DNA from 3 places in the Kitasatospora sp. NPDC028055 genome. Region 1 is predicted to be linked to each of the others. Evidence: riboswitches for the same ligand, from Rfam matches in the RefSeq annotation. Region 1 holds a riboswitch; each other region holds the start of a gene.
What was found. Region 1 has a riboswitch for cyclic di-AMP ahead of AB0F71_RS24280 (M23 family metallopeptidase). Riboswitches for the same ligand answer to the same signal wherever they lie in the genome.
Positions count from the first base shown of each region.

Region 2: it holds a riboswitch for cyclic di-AMP, as region 1 does, so the genes downstream of both, AB0F71_RS07815 (glycoside hydrolase family 16 protein) here and AB0F71_RS24280 (M23 family metallopeptidase) in region 1, are expected to answer to the same signal.
Region 3: it holds a riboswitch for cyclic di-AMP, as region 1 does, so the genes downstream of both, AB0F71_RS11525 (transglycosylase family protein) here and AB0F71_RS24280 (M23 family metallopeptidase) in region 1, are expected to answer to the same signal.

Region 1 is NZ_JBEZXE010000026.1:82,299-91,664, reverse strand. Features, by position in the region: gene AB0F71_RS24310 (hypothetical protein) at 1-909, shown strand, start outside; gene AB0F71_RS24305 (GNAT family N-acetyltransferase) at 906-1,352, opposite strand; gene AB0F71_RS24300 (hypothetical protein) at 1,389-2,144, opposite strand; gene AB0F71_RS24295 (sensor domain-containing protein) at 2,276-3,019, opposite strand; gene AB0F71_RS24290 (GNAT family protein) at 3,133-3,720, opposite strand; gene AB0F71_RS24285 (hypothetical protein) at 3,763-4,674, shown strand; gene AB0F71_RS24280 (M23 family metallopeptidase) at 4,730-5,596, opposite strand; cyclic di-AMP (ydaO/yuaA leader) riboswitch at 5,609-5,767, opposite strand; gene AB0F71_RS24275 (YiaA/YiaB family inner membrane protein) at 5,964-6,254, shown strand; gene AB0F71_RS24270 (alpha/beta hydrolase) at 6,357-7,181, shown strand; gene AB0F71_RS24265 (WHG domain-containing protein) at 7,210-7,788, shown strand.
Region 2 is NZ_JBEZXE010000004.1:103,700-113,065, reverse strand. Features, by position in the region: gene AB0F71_RS07840 (Pr6Pr family membrane protein) at 1-78, shown strand, start outside; gene AB0F71_RS07835 (SDR family oxidoreductase) at 210-974, opposite strand; gene AB0F71_RS07830 (TetR family transcriptional regulator) at 1,112-1,738, shown strand; gene AB0F71_RS07825 (alpha/beta hydrolase-fold protein) at 2,014-3,174, shown strand; gene AB0F71_RS07820 (phenolic acid decarboxylase) at 3,293-3,628, opposite strand; cyclic di-AMP (ydaO/yuaA leader) riboswitch at 4,051-4,214, shown strand; gene AB0F71_RS07815 (glycoside hydrolase family 16 protein) at 4,217-5,515, shown strand; gene AB0F71_RS07810 (hypothetical protein) at 5,658-6,320, opposite strand; gene AB0F71_RS07805 (IclR family transcriptional regulator) at 6,493-7,290, opposite strand; gene aceB (malate synthase A) at 7,492-9,144, shown strand; gene AB0F71_RS07795 (gamma-glutamylcyclotransferase) at 9,307-9,366, shown strand, end outside.
Region 3 is NZ_JBEZXE010000007.1:149,445-158,810, forward strand. Features, by position in the region: gene AB0F71_RS11505 (Ppx/GppA phosphatase family protein) at 1-108, opposite strand, end outside; partial or broken gene AB0F71_RS11510 (DUF501 domain-containing protein) at 297-812, opposite strand; gene AB0F71_RS11515 (septum formation initiator family protein) at 784-1,266, opposite strand; gene eno (phosphopyruvate hydratase) at 1,430-2,716, opposite strand; gene AB0F71_RS11525 (transglycosylase family protein) at 3,005-3,772, opposite strand; cyclic di-AMP (ydaO/yuaA leader) riboswitch at 3,774-3,944, opposite strand; gene AB0F71_RS11530 (cytochrome P450) at 4,155-5,471, opposite strand; gene AB0F71_RS11535 (SDR family NAD(P)-dependent oxidoreductase) at 5,797-6,222, shown strand; gene AB0F71_RS11540 (MazG family protein) at 6,233-7,270, opposite strand; gene mfd (transcription-repair coupling factor) at 7,393-9,366, opposite strand, start outside.

The DNA.
Region 1 (9,366 bases):
TGGCTGACCAAGGTGCTGCTGGGCGTCGGGCTGACCCAGCTCGGCTCGCTCGGCGAACGGCTGCACCAGCTCGGTACGGCGCTGGCGCCCGTGCTGGGCGGGGAGGACGCCGCGGTACCGTTCGCGGCCGCGCTGGTGCTCTACTTCCTGGTGCTGGGCTTCCTGGCCGGCTGGCTGGTGACCAGGCTGGCGCTGCCCCGGGTGCTGACCGAGACGGACGAGGCGCTGGACCTCTTCCTGGCCGGGCAGGACCGCGACCGGCGCGGCGACAAGGTGGGCGCCGACGACCTGCGGGTACGCGCGATGCAGCAGCTCGGGCTGCTCGGTGGCAGCACGGAGCAACCCGCCGCGCTGGCCGCCCAGTTGCCGCCGTCCTCGGGCTCCCCCGCCGGGCCGGACGGCGTGGTGGCGGAGGTCCGGTCGACCGCGACCCGCTCGGCGCTGACCGCCGACCAGGTGCGGGCCCTGTTCGCGGACGGCTCGGAGGGCCGCCGGATCCAGGCCCTCGCGCTGATGCAGGGCGATCCGTCGCTGGCGGACCTGCCGAGCGTGCTGGAGGCGATCGAGCACCCGCGCTCGGGGTTCGAGCAGTACCACGCGCTGCTGGCCGCCCGGGGCCTGCTCTCCCGGCTGCCCGGAGCGGAGGCGCAGCGGCTGCGGGACGCGGTGGCGGCGCAGTTGGTCGACCCGCGGGGCATTCCGTACGGGTCGGACCGCAGTTGGCTGGCGGAGAAGATACTGTCCCGGCTGCGGGCGGTGGCCTTCGTCCCGGCGCAGCCGACGGGGGCCAGCGCGGAGGGCGCGGAGGGCGCGGGGCCTGCGGCGTCCGAAGCGGTGGCATCCGAGCCGGCGGCGCCCGAGCCCATGGCATCCGGGCCGGCGGCTGTCGACCCGCCGGCGAACCCCTAGACGGTGAAGCGCAGTTCGGGCTGCGACCAGGGGGTCTTGGGCTGCGGCGGGCGGGTGCCGGTGCGCACGGCGCCCATCTGGAGGTAGAAGCCCTCGGCGGGCGGGTGCGAGACGACCTTGACCGCGGCGATCCCGGCGGCCCGGGCCCGGTCGAGCATGTCGGCGATCAACGCCCGTCCGATGCCCAGCCCTTGGGCGTCGTCGGCGACGAACATCAGGTCCAGTTCGGCCGGTTCGTGGATCAGCCCGTAGAAGCCGAGCAGCCGGTCGTCGGTGCGGTCCACGGCCATCCGCACCTCGTGGCGCTCGATGTAGTCGGGCCGCACGGCATAGCCGTCGATCATCGCGAAGTAGTCGCCGCGGTAGGCGGCCGAGGCCTGGATCAGTGCGGTGAGCCGGTCGGCGTCGGCGGGCTGGGCGGGCCGGATCGTGGTCTCGCTCATGTGGGCGAGTATAGGGGCAGACCCGCCCAGTGACCATTACAGAAGTTGTGCCGGTGCGGGCCCCCGTGGTCGCCCGCCGGCGGTTCGGAGCACCAGGATCCTGCGGGTGCGGCCGTCCTCGCGCGGCACCCGGCGGACCTCGCTGGCGATCCGGCGCTCGCCGAGCGCGTACCGCAGCCGGTCGAGGTGGCCGCAGCGGCGGCCCCGGCCGTCGTGCAGCGGCTGGACCCGCACCTCCCCGTCCGCGGCCGTCACCCGGACCAGCTCGGCCAGGGCGGCCAGCTGCCGCTCCGGGCCGAACAGTTCGGGGTAGGCGAAGATCAGGTAGCCGCTCAGGGTGAGCGCGAAGGCGCCGTCCGCGAAGGGCAGCCGGGGCAGCGCGGCGGCCAGGTAGCACTGCGGGTGGGCGGCCGTGTCGGCGGCGAACAGCCGACGGGCGCGGTCCCAGCTGCGCAGGTAGCGCTCCGGGCGGGCGGGGCCGCGCGGGCGGGGCGAGGGGTACAGCTGTGGGCGGGCGGCCATCGCGACGGCCATCGACGCCCGGGCGGCCAGGGCCCGGGCGGCCAGCTCGGGCGGCGGCACCGCGTACGCCGGGTCGACGGCGATCACCCGGCAGCCCAGCTCGCGCGCCTCGGCGGCCAGGCCGGACGCACCGCCCGGGCAGTCCAGCAGCGGGCCGGGCAGGGCGGCGAGCCGGGCGCGGGTCAGGCCGAACAGGGCGCAGTACTCGTCCAGCGGGCGGGAGGTGACCAGGACGTCCGGCGCGGGCACGGGGGTGGGGGCGGTCGCCACCCGGTCATCCGAACACGGGCCCGCCCCACCCGCATCCGGAGCGCGTCCGGAGCACGGGCGGGGCGGGGGCGGCGCAGGGGCGGGAGTACGTGGGAGGTGCGGGAGTACGTGGGAGGACGCGGGGCCGGGCCTCAGCGGCCGAGCAGCCCCCGGGCGGCGGCCCGGTTGACGTTGGTCAGGCCGCGGACCAGCCGCGCGGTGAGGAAGATCAGCAGCACCCCGATCGCCGAGAACGCGGCGATCTGCCAGGTGCCCTCCACGTAGTAGACGTGCCGGACGTGGTGGCTGTCGGTGAAGTCGAACAGCTGGTACCCGCGCCAGGGGGTGTAGCGCGGGAAGACCCAGTGGTAGAGCGGGTAGAGCGCCATCGCCCAGCCGAGCAGCAGGAACGTCAGCGTGAGGCAGAAGCTGAACACCGCCCAGGGGAACATCACCACCTGGTACAGCACGGCCTTCCAGCCCGCCCCGTCGGCCAGCCGCGCGGTGACCGAGCCCCAGCCGCCCGGGCGGACCTGGCGCACCGGCGCCGGGCCGGGCACGTCCAGGGCGAGCATCCCGCGCACCCGGGCCCGCTCGGCCCGGCCGAAGCCCCGGGCGGTGCTGGTCAGGGCGGCCAGCACCGGCAGGCCGAGGACGGTGACGAAGGTGCCGACGCCGAGGCAGAACAGGACGATCGCGAGGACGAAGCCGACGATCGCGACCGGCAGCCCGGTGAGCGCGTAGCCGACCTCGCGGTAGTAGTGCCCGGAGAACGGCGCCCGCCAGAAGCCGGGCGGCTCCTCGGTGCGGTGGGCCCGGGCCGGGCGGGCCCCGTCGTCGCCGTAACCGCCCGGGGCGTCCCATCCCTGACCCAGCGTGCTGCCGCTGCTGCTCATTTCCCGGTCCCCGGCCCCTCGTCGTCCTGGTCTTCCGTACGTGCTGACGTGGTCCAGTCTGGCCGGGGCGCGGCCCGGCAAACATCCGGCCGACCGGCGGATCGGCGGTGGGGTTAACCCCCCTGCGGTGGGCCGGCCGGGCCGGACCACTCGTCGGCGAGCAGTGCGTACCGGTACGAGTCGCGCCAGGCGCCGCCCTTGTACAGGTCGTGCCGGACGCGCCCCTCCAGCCGGAAGCCGAGCCGGGTGAGCACCTTGGCCGAGGCCTCGTTCTCCACGTCGACCCGGGCGGCCAGCCGGTGCAGGCCGAGCACCCCGAAGGAGAGCTCGCAGAGCAGTCCGGCGATCTCGCCCGCGTAGCCGCGGCCCCACACCGGGCGGCTCAGCACGTAACCGAGGTGGGCGGAGCGGTACTTGCCGAGGGTGAGGCTGGCGTGCGCGATCGGCAGCGCGTCCTCCGGGTCCTCGGCGTCCTCGCGCCGGACGACGGCGAGCCGGTAGACGCCCCGCTCCTCGGCCATCGCCTCCTCCAGGTAGAGCTCGAGCTGGTCCGCGCAGGTCTCGCGGTCGCGCGGCTCGAAGGGGAGGTAGCGGGTCACCTCCGGGTCGCCGTACAGCGCGTGCAGCGCGTCCACCTCCTCCGGGGTGTGGCGGTACTCGCGGAGGGCGAGCCTGGGGCCGGCGAGGCGTACGGGGACCATGGCTGCCGACCCTACCGGCGTCCGGCGGCTACCGTTCGGAACATGAACGACGAAGACCTGCGGCTCGCCCCGCGCACCAGGGCCGCCGACCTGCTCGCCTGGGCGGCCGGCCAGGACCGCGCGCCGGTGGCCGAAGCGCCGCTGCGCGCGGTGCTGGCGCTGCTGGAGCTCGGCGGGGGCAGGATGCACGACGGCTGGCCCGAACTCACCTCCGACGAGGTGGAGCACCTGCTGTACGAACGGCTCCACCTCTACGTCCAACCCGCGCCGGAGGAGGACCCGCTCGCGTACGGCGAGGCCGTACGGCTGCTGGTCGACCACCAGCGGGCGGCGAAGCGGCTCAACGCCAAGCGCCAGGAGCGGCTGCACGCCGAGGCCGAGTGGCAGGGCGAGGTCGCGGCGGGGCTGCTGCGCCGCGCCGACCTGGTGACCTGGCCCCGGCTGTACGCGGTGCTGCTGCACGCCCACGGGGTGGACGTGACGGACCCGGCGGCCGTCCGGGACTGGCTGGCCGGCTTCGCGGCGCTCGACGAGGAGCAGCGGCTGGCCGGGTACGAGGCGCTGACGCCGACCGGCTGGCTGGACGACCCGGACGAGCAGGGCTGGGGGCCGGGCCGGGTGCTGTCCGTCGGCATGGCCACCGACGGCGCGCGGCTGCTGCTGGAGCAGGGCCTGATGCGGCGCAGCTACCGCAACCTGGCCGAGCTGAACGCGCTGGGGCGCCCGATGCCGGACGAACTGGCCGGTGGCTTCGAGGAGTTCGAGGCGGCGGCGACCGAGGCGGCGCTCGACCTGCTCGGCGAGTGGACGGTGCCCGGGCTGCCGCGGCTGCTGGTGGAGGAGTTCCCGGAGCTCGCGCCGGAGCCGGGGGCGGCCGAGATCGACGCCTACCTGGCGCAGCTGCCCGCGGACGAGGAGGAGCAGCCGGAGGAGCCGGAGCTGGAGCAGGAGTGAGCTGACGTGGCAGGGCCCCGGGCGCGCCGCCCGGGGCCCTGCCGCGTCATCGGTCCTACGGGGTGAGGCCGCGCTGCTGGAGCCAGGTCTCCGGGTCGACCGGGGCGCCGCCGCCGGGGCGGACCTCCAGGTGCAGGTGCGGGCCGGTGACGTTGCCGGTCGCGCCGACCTTGCCGATCTGCTGGCCGGCGGTGACCTTGCCGGAGCCCTTGATGATCGAGGAGAGGTGGCAGTACCAGATCTCGGTGCCGTCGGGCAGGGTCTCGACGATCCGGTAGCCGTACGAGCCGGACCAGCCGGCCGAGGTGACGGTGCCCTGACCGACGGCGTAGACCGCGGTGCCGGTGTCGGCGGCGAAGTCCAGGCCGGTGTGCAGGTGGGCCCAGTAGCGGGCGCTCTGGCCGTAGTGGGCGGAGAGGTTGTAGTCCTTCACCGGCAGGGTGAGGGCGGCGGCCTTGGCCCGCTCGGCCTCCTCGGCGGCGCGCTTGGCCTCCGCCTCCTTGGCGGCGGCCTTGGCCTCGGCCTCCTGGGCGGCCTGGACCCGGGCGCCCTCCTCGGCGGCGGTGCGCTGGCTGTCGGCCTGCTGCTGGATCCGGGCGGCGAGCGCGAGGCCGGGGTCGGCGGCCAGGGCGACGGGCGTCTCGTCCGGGGCCTCGACGGCGGGTGCGGCGGCCGGGGTCGCGGAGGCGAAGCCGGTGGCACCCAGGGTGGCGGCGACGGCGGTGACGCCGAGCAGCGGGGAGGCCCCGCGGGTCTGACGCGGCATCCGGTGGCGGTTGGCCTCGGCCTCCGGGGCGAACGGCTCGGCCGGTCCGGCGGACCCGCCGTCGCGGGGCTCGGCGCCGTGCGGGCCGGGGTGGTCGAGGAGCTGGGTACCGGCTGCGGGGCCGGCCGGGTGTGCCGGAGTGTGCGTCGACGCCACGGAGGCGCGCTCCTTTCCTTCCTTCGCGCCTACCGGGTTAGCTGACGGGTTCGGAGCAGGAAGGTCTCCTACGGCCGGGCCGGAGCCCCGCCGATTCACCCCAAGGAACGTGGTTCCCCGGCTCCCTGACCTGCCCGGAGGCCGGTCGGCGGGATTAGGCGACGGCGCACGGTGCCGTCTGGGTACGGCGTTGACGACCGCGCTGCGTTATCAAACGTTAATCCTAGGACGCTCTGATTCCAAGCCATCCGCCCGGGGCCACTGTGGAACAGGTGATCGGACGTCAACGAACGACCCCTCAGCCACCGGGTCCATCTGAGTACTCCTACTCATGTGCGACCCGGCCGCCCCATCGCATCCTGGCGCCATGAGCGCACCGATGCAGTCACGGACAACGGCCGCGTACTTCGTCCAGGCCGTCCTCTCCTTCGCCCTCTCCGGCACCGCCCTCGCCGCCGGGATCGCCTACCTGCCGGTGGGCGGCTGGACCCGGGCCTTCCTCGCGATCGGCCTCCTCTACGCCGTCACCTCCTCGTTCACGCTGGCCAAGGTGATCCGGGACCGGCAGGAGTCCTTGGACACCGTCGCCCGGGTCGACCAGGCCCGGCTGGAGAAGCTGCTCAGCGAGCACGACCCCTTCCGGGTCGAGGGGGCGTGAACGGGAAGCGTCCTCGGCATCGGCCGAATGCTTGACGGCTAAGGCTATTAGCCTTAGCTTTATGGCTACAGGCAGAAACGAGCGAGCCGGCGGAGGCCCACCATGAACGGCACCAGCACCCCGAGCACCCAGTTCCTCGACGTCCCCGGCGGCCGCCTCGCGTACGACGACACCCGGCAGGGCGACGGCACCCCCGTCGTCCTCCTCCCCGGGATGCTCGACTCCCGCCACGCCTACCGGCACCTGCACCCGCTGCTCACCGCCGCCGGCCACCGGGTCGTCACCATGGACCTGCGCGGCTTCGGCGACTCCTCGATCGTCTGGGACGACTACGGGCCCGCCGCCATCGCCACCGACGTCCTCGCCCTGCTCGACCACCTCGGCATCGAACGGGCCGTCCTGGTCGGGCAGTCCTACACCGGGGCGACGGTCGTCAAGGTCGCCGGCGACGCACCCCAGCGGGTCGCCGGGATCGCCCTGATCGACGCCTTCGTCGAACACCGGGCCAACGCCCTCATGCGGGGCGTCATGGTCGTCATGGGCGCCGCCATGGTCCGGTGGCCCGGCGTCTGGGGCTTCTACCTGCGCAAGATGGCCTACCCCGGCCCCCGCCCCGCCGACCTCGACGGCTACGTCGACGGGCTCGTCGCCGCCCTGCGCACCCCCGGCCGGCGGACCGCCACCCGCGGCCACGTCACCGGCGACTCCGCACCCGTCGGCTGGTGCGCGGCCGTCCGCTGCCCGGCCCTCGTCCTCATGGGCAGCAAGGACCCCGACTTCCCGAAGCCCGAGGCCGTCGCCGACCTCCAGGCCGAGAAGCTCGGCGCCCGCAAGGTGATGATCGAAGGGTCCGGGCACTACCCGATGGCCGACAACCCGCAGGCCGTCGCCGACGCCCTGCTGCCCTTCCTCGCCGAACTCGCCTGAACCCCGCCCGTACGGAGAGAACGAAGCCATGCCCCGCGTAGGACTGACCCCCGACCAGGTCGTCGACCACGCCCTCGCCCTCATCGACGACCAGGGCGGTGAAGCCCTCACCCTCGCCTCCGTCGCCACCCGGGCCGGCGTCGCCACCCCCTCGCTGTACAAGCACGTCAGTGGCGGACTCGGCGAGTTGCGGCGCCTCATCGCGGTCCGGGTCACCGAGGAGCTCGCCGACCGGCTCGCGGACGCCGCCGTCGGCCGCAGCGGGGACGACGCCGTCACCGCCGTCCTCCGCGCCTACCAGGCCTACGCCACCGCACACCCCCACCGCTACGCCGCCCTCCCCCAGGCCCCCCAGCCCGACGACGACCTCACCCGCGCCGCCACCCGGCTCGTCGGCGTCATCGTCGCCGTCCTCCGCGGCTACGGCCTCGACGGCCCCGAAGCCATCCACGCCGCCCGCACCGTCCGCTCCCTCGCCCACGGCTTCGCCTCCCTCTCCATCGCCGGCGCCTTCCAACTCGCCGAGGACCCCACCACCACCCACGACCGCCTCATCACCACCCTCACCACCGCCCTCCACACCTGGCCCGGGACGGCCACCGCCTAGAACACGCCCCGCGGCTCAGGCCGGGCCGGCGACGCTCCCCCAGCCTTCGGCCGGGAGGTGCCCCCACCGCAGAGACCCCCGGCCGAAACCCGGGCAGCACCCCGTGAGAAAGGGGCCACCGGGCGCCCGGTGGGTGCGCCAGAAGTCGGCCCCATCGACTTCTGGCGCGAGGCAGGCCGAGAAGGGGCCTTCCGGCGCGGGCAACCGGGGCGCTGGAAAAGCGCGGCCCCACCAGGCGGGCGCCTCCGCGAGGGAAGTCGGCCCAGCCGACTTCCTGATACGCAGAAACGGCGGAGGGAGCACGGAGCTACGGGCCTCGGCGGGTGGCGGCGCCTACTGGGCTCGGGCGCGCGTCAGAAGTCGGGCGGACCGACTTCTGGTGACCGCAGGCCCAGAACGGGCCTGGCGGTGACGACCGGAACGCAGCAGCACGCAGACCAGGCAGAGGAGAACGGGCTGCGGGGCGGCAGGTGTCGGCGGGCGGGCAAGCCGGGAAGTGCCCAGGAAGTCGGCCCGGCCGACTTCTCGCGCAGCACCCCGTGGGAAAGAGGCCACCGGGCGACCGGCCGCGACTCTCTGGCCGCAGAGAAACGCGGCGGCGGCAGTGAGCGCGCCAGAAGTCGACCCCATGGACCTCTCGCGCGAGGCAGACCGAGAAGAAACCTTCCGGCAGAGGTAGCCGGGCCATTGAAAGAGTGCGGCCCCACCGATCGACGAGATCAGGCGGGCGGCCCCTCTGCGAGGAGGCCGACTCTCCCACGGGCGGGGGCTGCGCGCGAGAAGTCGGGCCGGCCGACTTCCTGTCACGCGGAAACGGCGGAGGGAGCACGGGGCTTCGGCGGAGGGCGGCGCCTACTCGGCGCGGGCGGCCGGGGCTCGGGCGCGCACCAAAAGTCGAGCGGGCCGACTTCTGGTGACCGCAGGACCAGAACAGGCCTGCCGGAGACGGCCGGAACGCAGCAGCACGCAGACCGGGCACAGGAGAACGGGCTGCGGGGCGGCAGGTGTCGGCGGGCGGGCAAGCCGGGAAGTGCCCAGGAAGTCGGGCCGGCCAACTTCCTGTTACGCGGAAACGGCGGGGGAAGCACGGGGCTCCGGCAGATGGCGGCGCCTACTCGGCGCGGGCGGCCGGGGCTCGGGCGCGCACCAGAAGTCGGGCGGGCCGACTTCTGGCGTCAGCGGGCCACCTGCCCCGAACCGTCGGGGCGAGGACACGCAGCAAGGAAACGCAGCAGCATCGGCGAACGGGGCTCGGGCGCGCACCAGAAGTCGAGCGGGCCGACTTCTGGTACTGCAGGCCCAGAACAGGCCTGGCGGAGACGGCCGGAACGCAGCAGCACGCAGACCGGGCACAGGAGAACAGGCTGCGGGGCGGCGGGGCGTGGGCGGACAAGCCGGGAAGTGCCCAGGAAGTCGGGCCGGCCGACTTCCTGTTACGCGAAACGGCGGAGGGAGAACGGAGCTACGGGCTTCGGCAGATGGCAAGCGCCTACTGGGCGCGGGCGGCCGGGGCTCGGGCGCGCGTCAGAAGTCGGGCGGGGTGACTTCTGGTGACCGCAGGTCCGGAACGGGCTTGGC
Region 2 (9,366 bases), on a different contig from region 1:
GGCAACGCGCTCGCTGCCCGCCGCGACGCCCGGCGGGGCGTGGCCTCGAACGGTCGGCACGCCCGGGCTACCGGCTGACCGCTACCAGCTGACTGCGACCGGAAGCCTGAGGAGCCTGAGAAGCCTGAGAACCCTGAGAAGGAGGACGCCGACGGGGCCCGTGCCCGATGGGGGAGGGCACGGGCCCCGCCGGTGACCGGACCGGGGGCTCACATGTGGGTGCCGCCGTCGATCCGGAGCTCGGTGCCGGTGACGAAGGCGCCGTCGTCGGAGGCCAGCATGGCGATCACGCCGGCCACCGTGTCCGGGCCCGCGAAGCCGTGGCCGAGGGCGGGGGAGAGCTTGGCCAGCAGGCCGAAATCGGCGTCGGCGGGCAGGCCCGGGTTGTTGGTCATGCCGCTGTCGATGCTGCCAGGTGCGACGCAGACCGCGCGCAGGCCCTGCTTCGAGTACTCCGAGGCGATCGCGTGGGTGAAGGACTGGATGCCGCCCTTGGTCGCGGCGTAGGCGGCCATGTAGGGGTGGGCGAAGCTCGCGGAGGTGGAGCTGAAGTTGACCACCACGCCCTTGCCGGTGGCGAGCAGCGCGGGGAGCGCCTCGCGGGTCATCAGGAAGGTGCCGGTCAGGTTCACCGCGAGGAGCTTGTTCCAGAACTCCAGGGTGGTCTGGTGGGTGTGCGAGGAGCGGAGGATGCCGGCGGCGTTGACCAGGACGTCCAGACCGCCCAGGCCCGCGACGGCCTCGGCGACGCCCGCCACCACGGCGGCCTCGTCCGAGATGTCCAGGACCTGGATCGTCAGGCGGTCGGCGGTGCCCTCGGCGGTCGCGCGGTCCAGGGTCTTCTTCAGGCCGTCCTCGTTGACGTCGACGGCGACGACCTTCCCGCCCTCGGCGAGGATCCGGTGCACGGTCGCCTGGCCGATGCCAGAGCCGCCGCCGGTGATCAGGACGTTCCGTCCGCTGAAGCGCTCCATGGTGGTCCTCCTTCGTTCGTGGTCTCTCGACCTCAAGAGACACGGTACGTCCATATGGCATGTTGTGCCAACAAGGCTTGATGTGCCACTCGGGCGCGATGTGCCGTGACCTTGATCGCTTGCGTACGCTGGCCCCTGTGACCGGACGCCCGACCCTGACCCAGCGCCGCCGTGACGCCACCCGGCTGGAGATCGCCCGCACCGCCGCCGCGCTTTTTGCCGAGCGGGGCGCCGAGGCGACCACCGCCGAGGAGATCGCCGCCGCCGCGGGCATCTCGCTGCGCACCTTCTACCGCTACTTCTCCGTCAAGGAGGACGCCGTCGCCCCGCTGTTGGCGGCCGGCGGGCAGCGCTGGATGGACCTGCTGGCCGAGAGCCCGGCGGACGTACCGCTGCGTGAGGCGCTGGAGCGCTCGGCCGTCGAGTCGCTCACCCCGGCCGACGACGCGGCCGTCGAGGCGATGTACTGGACCCGCGACCTGCTGCGCGACCCGCGGCTGGACGGCACCTGGCAGAAGGTCCACGCCGGGTCGGAGGAGCGGCTGCGGGGTGTGCTGGCCGCCCGCTGTCCGGACGGCGTCGATCCGCTGGAGGTCCGGCTGGCCGCGGCTGCGGCCACGGCGGCGATCCGGGTGGCCCTGGAGCAGTGGGCGGGCTCCGACGCGGCTGTCACCGGCCCGGGCTCCCCGCAGGACCTCGGCGGCCGCTGCATGCGCGAACTCACGGTGGGGCTACGGCTGTGGGCTCAGCCGGCGGGGGACTAGCGGGCTGGCGGCGAGCGGGCGCAAGCGAACAGACGGCCGCGAACGGATAGCGGCGAACAGATGACAGCGAACAACTTTCGAAATCTGTTATCTGTTATCTGTTATCTGAAAGTTGAACTCTGTCATCTGTTCGCGGCCTGCCCACAGCCCCCGATCAGCTTCCTTACAGCTCCCGCTAGGGTTGGTGCTCGCGCCCCGGTGGGGGAACCGGGGTGACCTCCTCGGATGTCCCTGAACGGAGGGGTGGGAGTTCGAGGCGTGGGAGCAACTGGAAAATGGGTCTGACGAGCCACAAGGTGCTGGCACTGGCCGTGCTGATGGCGGTCGTGATGATGGTCGGCACGGTCTGGCTCTGGCCCAGACTCGCCCGGAAGAGCTGGCAGGCGGTGCTCGGCCGGATCGGCGCGCTGCTCGCCACCCAGCTGGCGGTGCTCGCCGCGCTCGGGCTGGTGGCGAACAACTACTTCGCCTTCTATAGCAGTTGGGACGACCTGATGGGCACGGGCAGCACCGGCCCGGTGGTCATCCACAACAAGGCGGACGCCTCCGGCCGACTGCTGGTCGAGACCATAGGCCAGGCCTCGGTCAAGGGCGGCGGCGCCATGGGCCGTGAGCCCAGCCAGTCCGGCGAGATCCGCAAGGTCCGGATCGACGGCAAGGAGAGCCGGCTGTCGACCGAGGGCTACGTCTACCTTCCGCCCCAGTACTTCCAGCCCGAGTACGCGCAGAAGCAGTTCCCGGCCGTGATCGTCAGCACCGGCTTCCCAGGAATCGCCGAGAACCTGATCACCCGCTTCAACTACCCGGGCGCCGCGCTCAAGCTGCTGCAGGAGGGCCGGATGCAGCCGACCGTCATGGTCCTGATGCGCCCCTCGCCCGCGCTGCCGCAGGACACCGAGTGCGAGGACATCCCCGGCGGCGCCCAGTCCGACACGTACTTCACCAAGGACGTCCCGTCGGCGATCCAGGCCAGCTACCGGGTCTCGACCGACCCGCAGGCCTGGGCCTTCATGGGCAACTCCACCGGTGGCTACTGCGCGCTCAAGCTGGCCATGCGCCACCCGGACGTCTTCCCGACCGCCGTGTCCCTCTCCGGGTACTACGAGGCGGCCGACGACCCGACCACCGGCGACCTCTTCGGCGGCAGCAAGCAGCGCCGCAACGAGGCCGACCTGATGTGGCGGTTGAAGAACCTGCCGCAGCCGAACGTCTCCGTGCTGCTGGCCGGCACCAAGAAGGGCGACGGCAACTACAAGCAGGACACCGAGGCGTTCATCGACGCCGCGAAGAGCCCGATGAAGGTCTCCTACAGCATGCTCGAGAACGGCGGCCACAACTTCGAGACCTGGAGCGCCCTGCTGCCGTCCTCACTGGAGTGGCTGTCCCAGCACCTCAAGGTCCCGAACCAGCCGGGCCACCCGGGCCAGACCGTCTGACGGCGCCGCCCGCGGAACGCGCAGGACACGCAGGACACGCAGAACGCACGGAACACACCGAACACACCGACCCCCCGGAAGCCGCGGCTCCCGGGGGGTCGGTCCGTTTCGGCGCCGGTCAGGCGACCCGCTCCAGCGTCCCGGTGTGCAACTGGCCGACCCGGCCGCCCTCGCCCTCGAAGGTCCAGAAGGCCCGTACGGTCAGCGCGTTGAGGTCCATCACGTGGCTGACGGTGATCCCGCTCTGTTCCGTCCAGCTGACGAAGTAGATCTCCGGTGCGACCTCGGCGACGTGCAGCCGCACGTCCTCCCACTGGCCCGCCGACTCACCGAGGCCCTCCCAGCGCAGCCGGGTGCCGTCGGCCGAGTAGGAGTTGCGGAAGGCCGCGCCGTTGTCGGCCCGGAAGACGTAGGTGCGGCCGGCGAAGGCGGGCAGGGGCGCGGGCGCGGTCATGGTGGGGCGGAACCTCTTCTCCGGAACGGCGGACGGGTCGTACGGCTCTGGTCGGTGCTCTTGTGCACCGTGGAAAATCCCAGGGCTCCAATTTATCCGACCGGGCGGATACGGGCGGCTCCACGCCACGGATGTCACGGTTCGGCGGTCACGGTTCGGCGGTCACGGTACGGTCCGCCACCGTCGTACCGCGTACAGTGTGCGGTCGGCAGTCCGGGCGGGCCGGACGGGGGGACCGGGCGGCGTCGACTCCGGTGATCAACTCGGCCACCACGCAGCGTCGTTGATCGACACCACTGTGAGCTGTGCGACAACCGGCTTGATCAGGTTGTCCGTCCACGGATGGCCTGCCTAGCCTGCACTCGTCGTCCGCCGTCGCGGACCCCGCCGCCGGGACGCCGAGTCCCGTCCACCCGCCGGCGAGTACCCGAGCACCACAGCGGACGGGAGCGGGGGAACCAAGGTCAGCGCCCGGCCCGTACGCACCAGCGTGCGGGTCGCGGCTAGGGGTGAAGCCGCTCCACAGGCGGCCGGGCAACTGCAGCCCGAATCCGACAGCTCACCTCGCAGGCGTCGCAGAGGATCCCCATGCACCAGCCTGCCCGGCGCCGTCGCGCGCCCCGCCACGCCCGTCCGTCCCACCGCGGCCGCAACGCCGCCCTCGCCACGACCGGGGCGCTCGCCATCACCGGCGCCGGCCTGCTCGGCCTGCCGTCCGTCTCCGGCGCCCAGGCCGCCACCGGCCCGACCGTCACCCAGGACCGGCTCGCCCCCGCCACCATGGTCGCCGGCAAGGCCGGCACCGCCTCGCTGGCCCTGCACTCCTCGGCCTGCTTCACCGCCAAGACCGTCGGCGTCGGCGTCCGTGACGCGCGCGGCACCAACCTGGACTTCCCGGGCAACGCGAGCAACGTGCAGATCTGCCCCGGCGGATTCAACTACACCAGCGCCGCCCGCACCCTGGCCGCCGGGACGTACACCCAGTTCGGTTTCTGGCAGGACCTCGGCGGCGCGTGGCACAACCTGCCCTCGCAGCAGCTGGTGGTCTCGGCCACGGGTACGCCCACGCCGGCCCCCTCCCCGACGGCGACCCCCACCGCGACCCCCACGGCGACCCCCACGGCGACCCCCACCGCGACCCCGACCAGCACCCCGACCGCCACGGCCACCCCGACGACCCCGGCGCCGTCCTCCCCGATCGCGGGCAAGTCGCTGACCTGGTCCGACGAGTTCAACGGCCCGATCAACTGGGGCCAGCGCTGGGTCGGTGACAAGAGCACCTCGTACAAGTACGGGAACCACAACCCGGACGACAACAAGCTCGACTGGCTGAACAAGAACAACGTCACCGTCGGGAACGGCGTCGCCACGTTCACCGCCACCCCGGGCGGCCCCACCCTGGAGAACGGCAAGCAGTCCTGGAACACCGGCTTCCTGACCACCGAGGGCTCCGCCGAGGGCTTCCAGGTCAAGACCGGCGACTACGCCGAGACCCGGGTCAAGCTGCCCGCCGGCACCGGCGCCTGGCCCGCCCTGTGGACCTGGAAGAACGGCAACGGGGAGATCGACTCCTTCGAGTACCACCCCGACAACCCGAACCTGCTGGAGCTGACCAACCACGTCAACCCCGGCAACCCCGACTACTACACCGATGCGAGCGCCGTCGCCGCCGACCAGTGGGTGACCATCGGCACCTACTACGGCGCCAACTCGGTGGACTGGTACGTCAACGGCGTCAAGGTGTTCTCGGACGGCAAGGGCGTCGGGGCCAACTTCTCGGCGTACCTGATCCTCAACCTCTCGGTGAGCGCCGGCAAGTACCACCCGGCGCCGCAGGGGAACGCCCCGATCACCATGGCCGCCGACTACGTCCGCGTCTACCGGTGACCGCGTCTGCCGGTGACCTCGTCTACCGGTAACCACCTGTACCGGTGACCACGTCTACCGGTAACCACGAGCCCGCCCCACCGGTCACCGGGATCCGGCAGCCGCTCGCCGGCGGCCGGTGACCGGTGGGGCGATCCGGCCGTCAGCCCTGGGTCGTCTCGACGACCCGAATGTCGAACGGCTCCCGGTGGCGGATGCCCCCCGGGTCGTCCGCGCTGCGCACCTCGACCGAGCCGCCCGCCAGGACCCCGAGCGGCAGATCGGGGGAGAGCACGACCGGGACGAGGGCGGTCGCGCTGCGCCCCTCCTTCAGCCCGGGGCCGAAGACGCAGCGCACCTGCCTGCCGCGTGCGACGACCTCACAGTCCGTTGGGTAGAACGGGGGGGCCGCGGTGACCCCGTTCGGGAGGGTGACCGTCACCGTGAACGGGGACACGGTGGTGTCCGGGCCCGCGTTGGCGACGAAGGCGTGAATGGTGGTGGTGCCGCCTGGCGACGCCGGGTCCGGGTCGATCCGGACCACCTCCAGGTGCGATGCGGACGGCTTGGCCACCACGGCCGGCAGCGTGGACGCCTCGGGCGCACCCGGCGCGACGACCCCAAGGTCCGGGCGTGGCACCGGGTGCCGCACCGCCCAGGACGGGCCGGCGGCCAGTGCGGCTGCCGCGCAGCCCGCCGTCACCGCCGCGACCCATCCGGCCCGGCCGCCCCATCCGACCTGGCCGACCCATCCGGCCCGGCCGATCAGGCCGATCCGGCCGAACCCCCTGCGCCCCGCGCCGCCCCGTACTCCGTGCTGTGCCACGCCGTTCACCCTGTTCCCGTGCTCCGGCGGCCCGCGCCGTCGCGGGCCGCGTCCGCCCCAGGGTGTCCGAGCCGCCGACGCGGCGGCGCCACAACTCGCCCACCGCCACTCGAACGGCGGGGCGCCGACATCGGCCCGATCGCTCTTGTCGAGGAAGGCTGTTGACTGATCGTCAGGGTGCCAGGACCTGCCCGAGCCGGGCCGCGATCTGGTGCATCACCGGTACCAGTGCAGACGCCCCGGCCTGTTCCTCCAGTGCCCGGATCCGGGCCTCCGGGCCGGACACCGAGAGGGCGGTGGGCGTGGGGGCGCCCGGGACGGCGAGGGCGATGCAGCGGACGCCGATCTCCTGCTCCTGGTCGTCGACCACGTACCCGCGCTCGCGCGCCTCGGCGAGCTGGTCCATCAGCGCCTGCGGGTCGGTGAGGGTGTACTCGGTGTGCGCGGGCAGCGGGTTGGGGCCCAGGACCGCACGCGCTTCGTCCTCGGGGAGCTGGGCGAGCAGCGCCTTGCCGACGCCGGTGCAGTGCGGCTGCACCCGTCGGCCGACCTCGGTGAACATCCGCATCGAGCGCCGCGACTGCACCTGTCCGACGTACACCACCTCGCCGCCCTCCAGCACCGCCAGGTTGGCGGTCTCGCCGGTGGCCTCCATGAGCTCGGCCAGGTACGGGCGGGCCCAGCTGCCGAGCAGTCGGCCGGCCGTCTCGCCGAGCCGGATCAGCCGGGGGCCGAGGGTGTAGCGCCGGGCGGTGTCCTGGCGGACATAGCCCTGCTGGACGAGGGTACGAACCAGTCGGTGGATGGTCGGCATCGGGAGGCCGGAGCTGGTGGAGAGCTCGCTGAGGGTGGCCACGCCACTCGAGTCGGCCAGCGCCTCCAGGAGTTGGAAGGCGCGCTCGACGGACTGCACGCCGCCGCTCGCGCGGTCGGCGCCTGTCGTCGATGCTGTGTCGGGGGTCGCAACCACCGGCGTTCCCTTCGCTGTCGGGGAGGAGTAGAGTCCCGGCGACCTCTTCAACAAACCGTTGAAATTCTGTATCGCGGAAACTAGTCTCCACCTTACAGAATCGAATCCGCCGACAGGCGGGTAACGATCGAGGAAGTACCCGAGGAAGTTCCCACCGGAGCTCCCTTTGCCAGGCTCAACCGTCTTAGGAGTGTCCTGCTCATGGCTGCAGATCAGGGGCCCGTCGGCGCCTCCCCCGCCGCTCCGGTCGTCACTGTCGCCGGACCGCGCGTCCATCGGGCCGAGGAGGTGCTCACCCCGGAGGCGGTCGCCTTCGTCGTGGGCCTCCATCGCGCCTTCGAGGGTCGTCGACAGGAGCTCCTGGCGAGGCGGAAGAGCCGACGGGCCGAGATCGCCCGCACCGGCACGCTGGACTTCCTCCCCGAGACCGCCGACGTCCGGGCCGGCGACTGGAAGGTCGCCGAGGCGCCGCGCGCCCTCCAGGACCGCCGGGTCGAGATCACCGGGCCCACCGACCGCAAGATGGTCATCAACGCGCTCAACTCCGGGGCGAAGATCTGGCTCGCCGACTTCGAGGACGCCACCTCCCCGACCTGGGAGAACGTGGTCAGCGGGCAGGTCAACCTGATCGACGCCTTCGAGGGCCGGATCGACTTCACCAGCTCGGCCGGCAAGGCCTACACCCTCAGGCCCGCCGCCGAACTCGCCACCGTCGTGGTCCGCCCGCGCGGCTGGCACCTGGACGAGAACCACCTGCTGGTCGACGGCGTCCCGGTGGCCGGCGCGTTCGTCGACTTCGGCCTGTACTTCTTCCACAACGCCGCCCGGCTCATCGCCAAGGGCGCCGAGGACCCCAACTCCGGCCCGTACTTCTACCTGCCGAAGACCGAGAGCCACCTCGAGGCCCGGCTCTGGAACGACGTGTTCACCCACGCCCAGGCCGAGTTGGGCATCCCGTACGGCACCGTCCGGGCCACCGTCCTGATCGAGACCATCACCGCGGCCTTCGAGATGGACGAGATCCTGTACGAGCTGCGCGACCACGCGGCCGGCCTCAACGCCGGACGCTGGGACTACCTCTTCTCGATCGTCAAGAACTTCCGCGACGCCGGCGAGCACTACATCCTGCCGGACCGCAACAGCGTCACCATGGCCTCGCCGTTCATGGCCGCCTACACCCGGCTGCTGGTGCAGACCTGCCACAGGCGCGGCGCCCACGCGATCGGCGGCATGGCCGCGTTCATCCCCAGCCGTAGGGACCCGGAGGTCAACGCCGCCGCGCTGGAGAAGGTCAAGGCGGACAAGGACCGCGAGGCCGGCAACGGCTTCGACGGCTCCTGGGTCGCCCACCCGGACCTCGTCCCGGTCGCCCGGGCCTCCTTCGACGCGGTGCTCGGCGAGCGGCCCAACCAGAAGGACAACCCGGGCCCCGCCGAGCCGGTCACCGCCGCCGAACTGCTCGACATCGCCGGCGCCGGAGGCACCTGCACCCGGGCCGGGCTGCACAACGCCGTCCAGGTCGGCGTCCGCTACATCGAGGCCTGGCTGCGCGGGCTCGGCGCGGTCGGCATCTTCAACATGATGGAGGACGCTGCCACCGCCGAGATCTCGCGTTCGCAGATCTGGCAGTGGATCCACAACGGGGTCGTGCTGTCCGACACCGGCGAGAAGGCCACCGCCGAGCTGGTCCGCACCCTGGTCGCCACCGAACTGGCCGAGCTCCGCGCTGAGTTCGGCGACGAGGCCTACCGGGCAGGCCGCTGGCGCGAGGCCGCCCAGCTCTTCGAACAGGTCGCCCTGGCCGAGGAGTTCGCGGACTTCCTGACCCTCCCCGCGCTTCCCCTGCTGGGCTGAGCACCAATCTATCCGTCGGCGCCACCGCTGCCGCCTGCCGGGTCGTAGCAGTTCCGCCGCCCTTTGCTCCGTTCCGTACGGCGACGAATCCACCTGTCCTCTCGTCGCCGTGCGGAACGGTCTTTTTCTTTGTACGGCCTTTCCCTTCTGAGGAGTTCACCGATGGCACGCATCTTCTTCAACGGCCAGGCGATGGTCGGCGGACCGTTCCACGACAAGGTC
Region 3 (9,366 bases), on a different contig from region 1:
GCGGCGGTCGAGGTCGGTGATCTCGCCCGTCTCCGGGTCCAGGTCGGCGACCAGCAGCCGGATCGAGTTGGTGCCGCAGTCGATCGCGGCCACCCGGGTCGTGCTCACTCGGACTCCTGCTCCGCCGCCGCGTCCTGCGCCGCCGCGGCTTCCTGACCCGCCGTGGTCTCCTCGGCGGCGCGCTTCTTCGCCGCCCGCTCGGCGGCCTTCTGCTGCTTGGCCGCGATCACGGCCTCGTGGTCCTGGTCCTTGGCGCGGTTGCGGGCGACCCGCTCACCGGCGGCCTGGACCTCGGCCGGGGAGACGCACGGGCCCTTGGCCCACCAGTCCTCCAGCATGCCGATCGCCTCGTCGCCGAGCGGGTTGACGCCCTCTCCGGCCGCCAGCGAGTGGCCGACCAGCACGTGCAGGCACTTCACCCGGTCCGGCATGCCGCCGGCGCTCGGGAAGCCCTCCAGCACCTCGATCGCGTCACGCCGGGCGATGTAGTCCTCGTGCGCCTTCTGGTAGGCGGCGGCCAGCTCCGGGTCCTCGGCGAGCCGGGCCGTCTGATCCTTCATCACACCCTCCGCCTCCAGGGTGCCGATCAGCGAGGCGGCCTTGGGGCAGGTCAGGTAGTACAGCGTCGGGAACGGCGTGCCGTCCGGCAGCCGGGGGGCCGTCTCCACGACGTCGGGGTTGCCGCAGGGGCAGCGGTGCGCCACGCCGCGCAGGCCGCGCGGCACCCGGCCGAGCTGGGCGGCGATGGCCGCGACGTCGGCGTCGGAGACGGCGGGGTGGTTCTCAGTGGTCATGGGGGGTGGGGTCTCCAACGGAGGACGGGGGGAGCGGACGGGGTGCGGCGGGAGCCAGCGCGACGGTGTCGGCGGCGTCCACCGAGTCCCAGATGCTGGTGTACCAGGGCTTGGCGGCCTTCGCCGGGCCGGCGGCCGCGTCGGCGGCGGGAGCGGCCGAACCGGCCGGGGCGGAGGGCTGGGCGGCTGGACCGGCCGGGTCCACCGCGATGTACGGGGTCTCCCCCGGCACCGCGTAGTGCAGCCGGGCGCGGGCCTGCGCCTTGACGTACTCCGGGTCCTGCCAGCGTGCCTTGTCCCGGCGCAGCTGGTCGACCTGCTGGCGCGCGTGGTCGGCCTTCGCCCGCTGGGCGGAGATCTCGGCGCGCTGGGAGATGAACTGCCGCGTCGGGTAGGCCAGGATCGCCACCAGCGAGCAGAGCACCAGGACCAGGACGGTCGCCCGGCTCGTGAACCGAGGCCGGGCCGCCAAGCCCGGGATCCTCCAGCCAGCCATCTCCCGTATCCCCTCCTGGTCGCGACGGTGCCCCGCCGTCCACCCTACGGGGTGAGCGGCGGGGCACCGGTCAGGCGTGCGCTACCGGGGGCCTCGGGCCCCCGGCGGCCGGGCCGGACGTCGCCCGGCCCGGGCGTGCTCAGCCCTCGTGCTTGAACCGCGGGAAGGCGCCGCGGCCGGCGTACTCGGCGGCGTCGTCGAGGATCTCCTCGATGCGCAGCAGCTGGTTGTACTTGGCGACGCGCTCGGAGCGGGCCGGGGCACCGGTCTTGATCTGGCCGCAGTTGGTGGCGACGGCCAGGTCGGCGATGGTGACGTCCTCGGTCTCGCCGGAGCGGTGCGACATCATGCAGCGGTAGCCGTTGCGCTGGGCCAGCTCGACGGCGTCCAGGGTCTCGGTCAGCGAGCCGATCTGGTTCACCTTCACCAGCAGCGCGTTGGCGGTGCCGGTCTCGATGCCCTTGGCCAGGCGGGCCGGGTTGGTGACGAACAGGTCGTCGCCGACCAGCTGGACCTTGTCGCCCAGCTTGACGGTCATGGCCTTCCAGCCGTCCCAGTCCGACTCGTCCAGCGGGTCCTCGATGGAGACCAGCGGGTAGGAGGCGACCAGCTCGGCGTAGTACTCGATGAGCTCGGCGGAGGTCAGCGCCTTGCCCTCGAACTGGTAGGCGCCGTCCTCGTAGAACTCGGAGGCGGCGACGTCCAGGGCGAGCGCGATGTCGCGGCCGGGCACGTAGCCGGCCTTCTGGATGGCCTCGGTGATGAGGTCCAGGGCCTCGCGGTTGCTGTCCAGGTTCGGCGCGAAGCCGCCCTCGTCGCCGAGGCCGGTGGACAGGCCGCGCTCCTTCAGCACGCCCTTGAGGGTGTGGTAGACCTCGACGCCCCAGCGGACGGCCTCGGAGAAGGACTCCGCGCCGATCGGGGCGATCATGAACTCCTGGATGTCGACGTTGGAGTCCGCGTGCGAGCCGCCGTTGAGGATGTTCATCATCGGGACCGGCAGGACGTGCGCGTTCGGGCCGCCCAGGTAGCGGAACAGCGGCAGGTCGCTGGCCTCGGAGGCGGCGTGCGCGACGGCCAGCGACACGCCCAGGATGGCGTTGGCGCCGAGCGAGGACTTGTCCGGGGTGGCGTCCAGGTCGAGCATGGCCTGGTCGATCAGGCGCTGCTCGGTGGCGTCGTAGCCGACCAGCTCGGGGCCGATCTGCTCGATGACGGCCAGGACGGCCTTCTCCACGCCCTTCCCGAAGTAGCGGTTCTTGTCGCCGTCGCGCAGTTCGAGCGCCTCGAAGGCGCCGGTCGAGGCACCCGACGGAACAGCGGCACGACCCGTGCTGCCGTCGTCGAGGCCGACCTCGACCTCGACCGTGGGGTTGCCGCGGGAGTCGAGGATTTCACGGGCTACGACGACATCGATGGACGGCACGAAGCATCTCCTTGCGGAAGCAGGGTCCGGCTGCGGGTGGTGCCGTCGGCCGGACGATTGCGGAGTCGTTACGACCAGAGCCTAACCGCCCGGGCTCCCGGGGCCACGTCGGCCTGGGCTGCGTCTCACCGTGTGGCCCGGCTACCCACCGGTAGTTCACCTGCTCGTCCCGGCGCGTCCCACCGGGGCGGGCGGACGCGGACGTAGGGGGCCGCCGGGCGCGGCCCCCTACCTGTCCAGCGTGTCGTCACCTGTCCAGCGTGTCGTCCGCCGTGGAAACGGTCCGGCTCAGCCCAGGTGCAGGACCTGGCCGGGCACGATCAGGTCCGGGTTGCCGCCGACCGTGCCGCGGTTGCCGTCGTACAGCGCCTGCCAGCCGCCGGACACGCCCTGGGCGGTGGCGATGCCCGACAGGGTGTCGCCGTCCCGGACGGTGTAGTCGTGGCCGGTCGTGGCGGCCGGGGCCTGGGCGGCCCGCGGGGCGGCGTGCTTGGGGGCGTACTGCTGCGCCGACGGGTCGGCGGGCTTCTCGGCCTGCTTCGGCGCGGCGTGCTTCGGCGCGTACTGCTGGACCGGCTTCGACTGGGCGGGCTTCGCGGCGGCCTTGGGAGCCTGCTGCTGGGCCTGCTGCTTCTGCGGCTTGGCGTCCGAGGAGGTGTCCACCTCGGCCGAGGCGCCGCCCTTGCTCAGGCCGGCCTTCTTGGAGCAGACCGGCCAGGCGCCGGGGCCCTGCGAGGCGAGGACCTTCTCGGCGACCGCGATCTGCTGCGCCTTGCTGGCCTGGTTGGCCTGCGCCGCGTACGCGGTGCCGCCGTACGCCTTCCAGGTGCTGGGGGTGAACTGGAGGCCGCCGGAGAAGCCGTTGCCGGTGTTGATGCTCCAGTTGCCGCCGCTCTCGCACTGGGCGACGGAGTCCCAGACGGAGGCCGGGGCGGCGGAGGCACCGGTGGCGGTGAGGAGCGGCAGTGCGAGTCCGACGCCGGCCACACCTGCGACGGCGATGGCCTTCTCGGCCTGGGTGCGACGACGATGACGGCCAGTTCCAACGAACAGCATGAAGGTCCCTCTCCGCACGCCTGCGAGGTGAGCTGTCGGGTTCGGACCGGGAGGTGGCCCGGCCGCCGTCTGCGGAATCGATTCCGCGCGGGCGGCTTCACCCCGAGCCGTGGAGGAACGGCAACAAACCTGGTTCCCCCGCCCCTGCCCAGGGTTCTGGTCGGTTTCCCGTGACGCGGCGGGCAGGATTCGGCGTCCCGCGCACGAGGTCCGCAGCTGCGAACTCCACGGAGACTAGACAGATCCTCAGACGAATCACAAGCTCATATCACCGACATCACACCAGAATTACGGCCCGTGTTCGATCGCCTACCAACGGCGGGTCTTTGTCCGGTTTGATGGGCGTTCATACCGCCGCTGGTGGCCGGTTCCGGATGCCCCGTCAGCGTGTCGCCGGCTCAGGAAGGCCGTGCGGCGACCTGAGCTCCGGACTGAATTCGACCGGAAGTTCGCGCAATCCACGCATGATCAGGCCACCCCGCCAGCGCAGATTCTCCGGGCTTTCGGCCAGTCGCAGATCGGGCAGCCGGGAAAGCAGCGTGGCCAGCGCGGACCGCCCCTCCAGCCGGGCCAGCGGGGCGCCGATGCAGTAGTGGATGCCGTGCCCGAACCCCAGGTGGGGGTTGTCGCTCCGGGCCAGGTCGAGGGTGTTCTCGTCGGAGAACCTGGCCGGATCGCGGTCCGCCGCCGCCAGCACCACCAGCACCGGATCCCCGACCGGGATCTCCACCCCGCCGATGGTCAGCGGACGGGTCGCGAACCGCCAGGTCGCCAGCTCCACCGGCCCGTCGTAGCGCAGGAGTTCCTCGATCCCGGTCTCCAGCAGCGCGGTCTCGCCGCGGGCCACCGACTCCTGCAGCAGGGCCCGCTGCCCGGGATTGCGCAGCAGCGCGTACGTGCCGTTGCCGATCAGGTTCACCGTCGTCTCGAACCCGGCGAAGAGGAGGATGAAGGCCATCGCGGCGGCCTCGTTCTCGGTCAGGTGCTCGCCGTGGTCGCTCGCCCGGATCAGGCCGGAGATCAGGTCGTCCCCGAGGTCCGCCCGCTTGCGGTGGATCAGCTCCAGCAGGTACGCCCGCATCCGCTTCACCGCCCGCCCCACACCGCCGCGTTGGCCGCCCGCTTGGCCCGGCTTGGTGTGGCGCAGCATCATTCCGGCCCAGTCGCGGAAGTCGTCCTGGTCCTCGGCCGGCACGCCCAGCATGTCGCAGATCGCGTAGATGGGGAGCGGGAACGCGAACTCGTGGATCAGGTCCGCCGAACCGCGCTGCGCGAAGCCGTCGATCAGCCGGTCGGTCAGCTGCTGGACCCGCGGCTCGAACTCGGCCACCCGGCGCGGGGTGAACGCCTTCGCCACCAGGCGGCGCAGCCGGGTGTGGTCCGGCGGGTCGATGTTCAGCAGGTGGGTCATCAGGTCCGCCTGCCGCTCCCCCGGGATGCCCACCCGGCCGGTGCGGTGCGCCTGCTCGCTGTGGTGCGCCGGGTTCTTCGACAGCCGGCTGTCCGCGAGCGCCTGCCGGGCGTCCGCGTAGCGCGTCACCAGCCAGGCCTCCACCCCGCTCGGCAGCTTGGTGCGGTGCACCGGCGCGTGCTCGCGCAGCCAGGCGTAGGCGGGGTACGGGTCGGCGGCGAACTCCCAGGTGAAGAGCTGCGGGTCGGGCTGGGCGGCGGGCTGGGCGCCCTCGGGCTGAGCTGGCATGGGTCGACCGTAACCGCTGGACCGGACGGGCCCGGACCACCGGCGGACGCGCCCCCGCCACCGGCCGGAGGTCACCGCCGCGACCGGCCGGAGGTCACCGCCGCGCGAACCGTCCGTGACCGGCACGCGAGCGGGACGCCGACACTCCGTGGACGGCTCGTGGACGCCGGGTGGACAGGCCTTGGCCAGCTCTTGGCCGGGCGGCAGGCGTGAGCCTGGTCACCTGCGGGGTAATCCCTGTTGCGGAGGGTCAGGACGTGCCTACGATCCTCCGAAGTACGCGCGGGCGCCGGTGCGGTGCCGCCCGCAGGGAGGAGCTGGACCAATGACGGTCAGCGGAGCAGTCGTCGTCATCGCGGTACTCGCGGGCGGTTCGGGGGCCGACCTCGCCCGCCGGTTCACCGCGGCCGACGCCGCCGGGATGCTGATCGCCGACACCCACGTCGGCGTCGCCGAGGACCTCGCCGCCGAACTCGACCGGCCGGGCTGCCCCGTGGTCGGCGTCTCCGGCGACGTCCGCCGGCCCAGCGACGTCGCCGCCCTGGTCGACACCGCCGAGAAGCACTTCGGTCCGATCGACCTCTTCTGCGTGGCGGGCCCGAAGGGCGAGCGGATCGTCTCCCTCGCCGACCTGCCCGCCCACCTCGACCTGGAGCGCCTCGCCGAACTGGTCGTCCTGATCGGCGAGGCGATCGGCGAGCTCGTCCCGCCGCAGCGGTCCGCCTCGGAGCGCACCGCCACGGCGGCCTGAGCCGCCCCCACTACTCCGGCTTGAGCCCCTCGGCCGCGCGCACCGCCTCCCGGTAGCCGCGCGCGGCCGAGCGCAGCGCCGCGTCCACGTCCACCCCGGCGTCGTGCGCCCGCTGCACCACCGCCAGCAGCAGTCGGCCCACCGACTCCGCGGTCAGCTCCGCCGGCAGCTCGTACGGCTCGTCCGGCACCTGTGCGAAGCCCGCCCGGCGCACCCGGGACACCAGCTTCGCCGCGTACGCCAGCGCCGGCAGCCCGGCCGGGACGCCGTCCAGGACGGACTCCCGGTCCGCCTTCTCGGCCGCCTTCAACTGCTCCCAGTTCGCCTCCACCTCGGCGGCGCCCTCCGCCTCGACGTCCCCGAACACGTGCGGGTGCCGGTACACCAGCTTGTCCACGATGTCCCCGGCCACGTCGTCGACGGTGAACGGCCCGGTCGGGTGCTCCTCGGCGATCCGGGCGTGGAAGAACACCTGCAGCAGGACGTCGCCCAGCTCCTCGCGCAGCGCGTCCCGGTCCCCCTCCTCGATCGCCTCGACCAGCTCGTAGGCCTCCTCGACCAGGTACTTCACCAGGCTCTCGTGGGTCTGCTCGGCGTCCCACGGGCAGCCGCCCGGCGAGCGCAGCCGGTCCATCACCGAGGCGAGGTCCAGCAGCCGCGCACCCGGCAGGTCGTACGAGCCGGGCAGCACCTCGATCTCCGGCACCTCCCCGGCGTGCTCCACCGCGAGCCGGGCCAGCGCGTCCGTCAGCCCCGGGTCCCCGTCCGGGCCGCCCAGCCACACCGTCGGCCCCGCCCCGGCCGGCTGCCCGGTCAGCAGCCGCGCCAGCGCCGGCGCCGACCCGGCCGGCACCACCTCCACCGCCACCCCGGCCTGCCGCACCGCCGCCACCTGCGGATGCCCCTCGTCCGCCACCAGCACCCGCCCGGCCGACCGCAGCGCCTCCCAGGCCGGCCACGCCAGCAGCCCGGGGGCCACCCGGTGGGTGGTGGTCAGCAGGATCAGCTTCGCGCCCGGGGCGTCCGTCGGCACACCATTAGTCGTCACACCTCGAACCTACCCGCCGCGGGCGCCCCGGGCCCCGGCCGGTGCCGGTCAGCCGAGCGGCGGTCCCGGGCCGGGCCCGGGACCGCCGTGAACCGCTGTGGACCGCTGTGGGCCCGCCGGGGCTACTTCTTCGTCCCCGCCAGGTCGTCGAACATCGCCGACAGGAACTCGGTGCACCAGCCGAGCAGTTCGCGCCCGACCAGCGGCTTGCCGCCGATCCGGCCGGTGCTCGGCCGGGGCACCAGCAGCTGCCGGGCCGCCGCCTTGACCTGGCTGCGCGGGTAGAGCCGGTTCAGCCGCAACTGCTGGGACTCCCGCAGCTCCACCGGGCCGAAGCGGACGTTGGAGCCCTGCAGGGTGATGTCCGAGATCCCGCAGCGGCGGGCGTACAGCCGCAGGCCGGCGACCATCAGCAGGTTCTCGACCGGCTCGGGCAGCTTCCCGTAGCGGTCCGCCAGCTCGTCCCGGACCTGCTGGATGTCCGCCTCCGAGTTGACCGCCGCGATCGAGCGGTAGGCCTGCAGCCGCAGCCGCTCGCCGGGGGCGTAGTCGTGCGGCACGTGGGCGTCGACCGGCAGCTCGATCTTCACCTCCAGCGGCTCCTCCTCCGGCTCGCCGCCGTTCGCCAGCGACTCGCGGAACTCGGCCACCGCCTCGCCGACCATCCGCATGTAGAGGTCGAAGCCGACGCCCGCGATGTGCCCGGACTGCTCGCCGCCGAGCAGGTTGCCGGCGCCGCGGATCTCCAGGTCCTTCATGGCGACGTACATGCCGGCGCCCATCTCGGTGTGCTGGGCGATGGTGGCCAGCCGCTCGTGGGCCGTCTCGGTGAGCGGCTTCTCCGGCGGGTACAGCATGTACGCGTAGCCGCGCTCGCGCCCGCGCCCGACCCGGCCGCGCAGCTGGTGCAGCTGGGAGAGGCCGAAGGTGTCGCCGCGCTCGACGATCAGGGTGTTGGCGTTGGAGATGTCGATGCCGGACTCCACGATCGTGGTCGACACCAGGACGTCGAACTCCTTCTCCCAGAAGTCGACGACGACCTTCTCCAGCTGGGTCTCCCCCATCTGCCCGTGCGCGGTGGCGATCCGCGCCTCGGGGACGAGGTCCTTGAGCCGGGCGGCCGCCTTGTCGATCGACTCGACCCGGTTGTGGATGTAGAACACCTGGCCCTCGCGCAGGAGTTCACGCCGGATCGCGGCCGAGATCTGCTTCTCGTCGTACGGCCCGACGAAGGTCAGCACCGGGTGCCGCTCCTCCGGCGGGGTGGTGATGGTGGACATCTCGCGGATGCCGGTGACGGCCATCTCCAGGGTGCGCGGGATCGGCGTCGCGGACATCGTGAGCACGTCCACGTTGGCGCGCAGCTTCTTCAGCTGCTCCTTGTGCTCGACGCCGAAGCGCTGCTCCTCGTCGACGATGACCAGGCCGAGGTCCTTGAACCTGGTCTCCGAGGAGAACAGCCGGTGGGTGCCGATGACGACGTCCACCGAGCCCTCGAACAGCCCCTCCAGGACGGCCTTGGCCTCACTGTCGGTCTGGAAGCGGGACAGCGCCTTCACGGTGACCGGGAAGTTGGCGTACCGCTCGGCGAAGGTGGAGAAGTGCTGCTGCACCAGCAGGGTGGTCGGCACCAGCACGGCGACCTGCTTGCCGTCCTGCACCGCCTTGAAGGCGGCCCGCACCGCGATCTCGGTCTTGCCGTAGCCGACGTCGCCACAGATCAGCCGGTCCATCGGGACGGACTTCTCCATGTCCGACTTGACCTCGGCGATGGTGGTCAGCTGGTCCGGCGTCTCCGCGTACGGGAAGGCGTCCTCCAGCTCGCGCTGCCACGGGGTGTCGGGGCCGAAGGTGTGGCCGGGGGCGGCCATCCGGGCCGAGTACAGCTTGATCAGGTCGGCGGCGATCTCCCTGACCGCCTTCTTGGCCCGCTGCTTGGTCTTGGCCCAGTCCGCGCCGCCGAGCCGGTGCAGCGTCGGGGCCTCGCCGCCGACGTACTTGGTGACCTGGTCGAGCTGGTCGGTCGGCACGAACAGCCGGTCGCCGGGGTGGCCGCGCTTGGCGGGGGCGTACTCCAGCACCAGGTACTCGCGGGT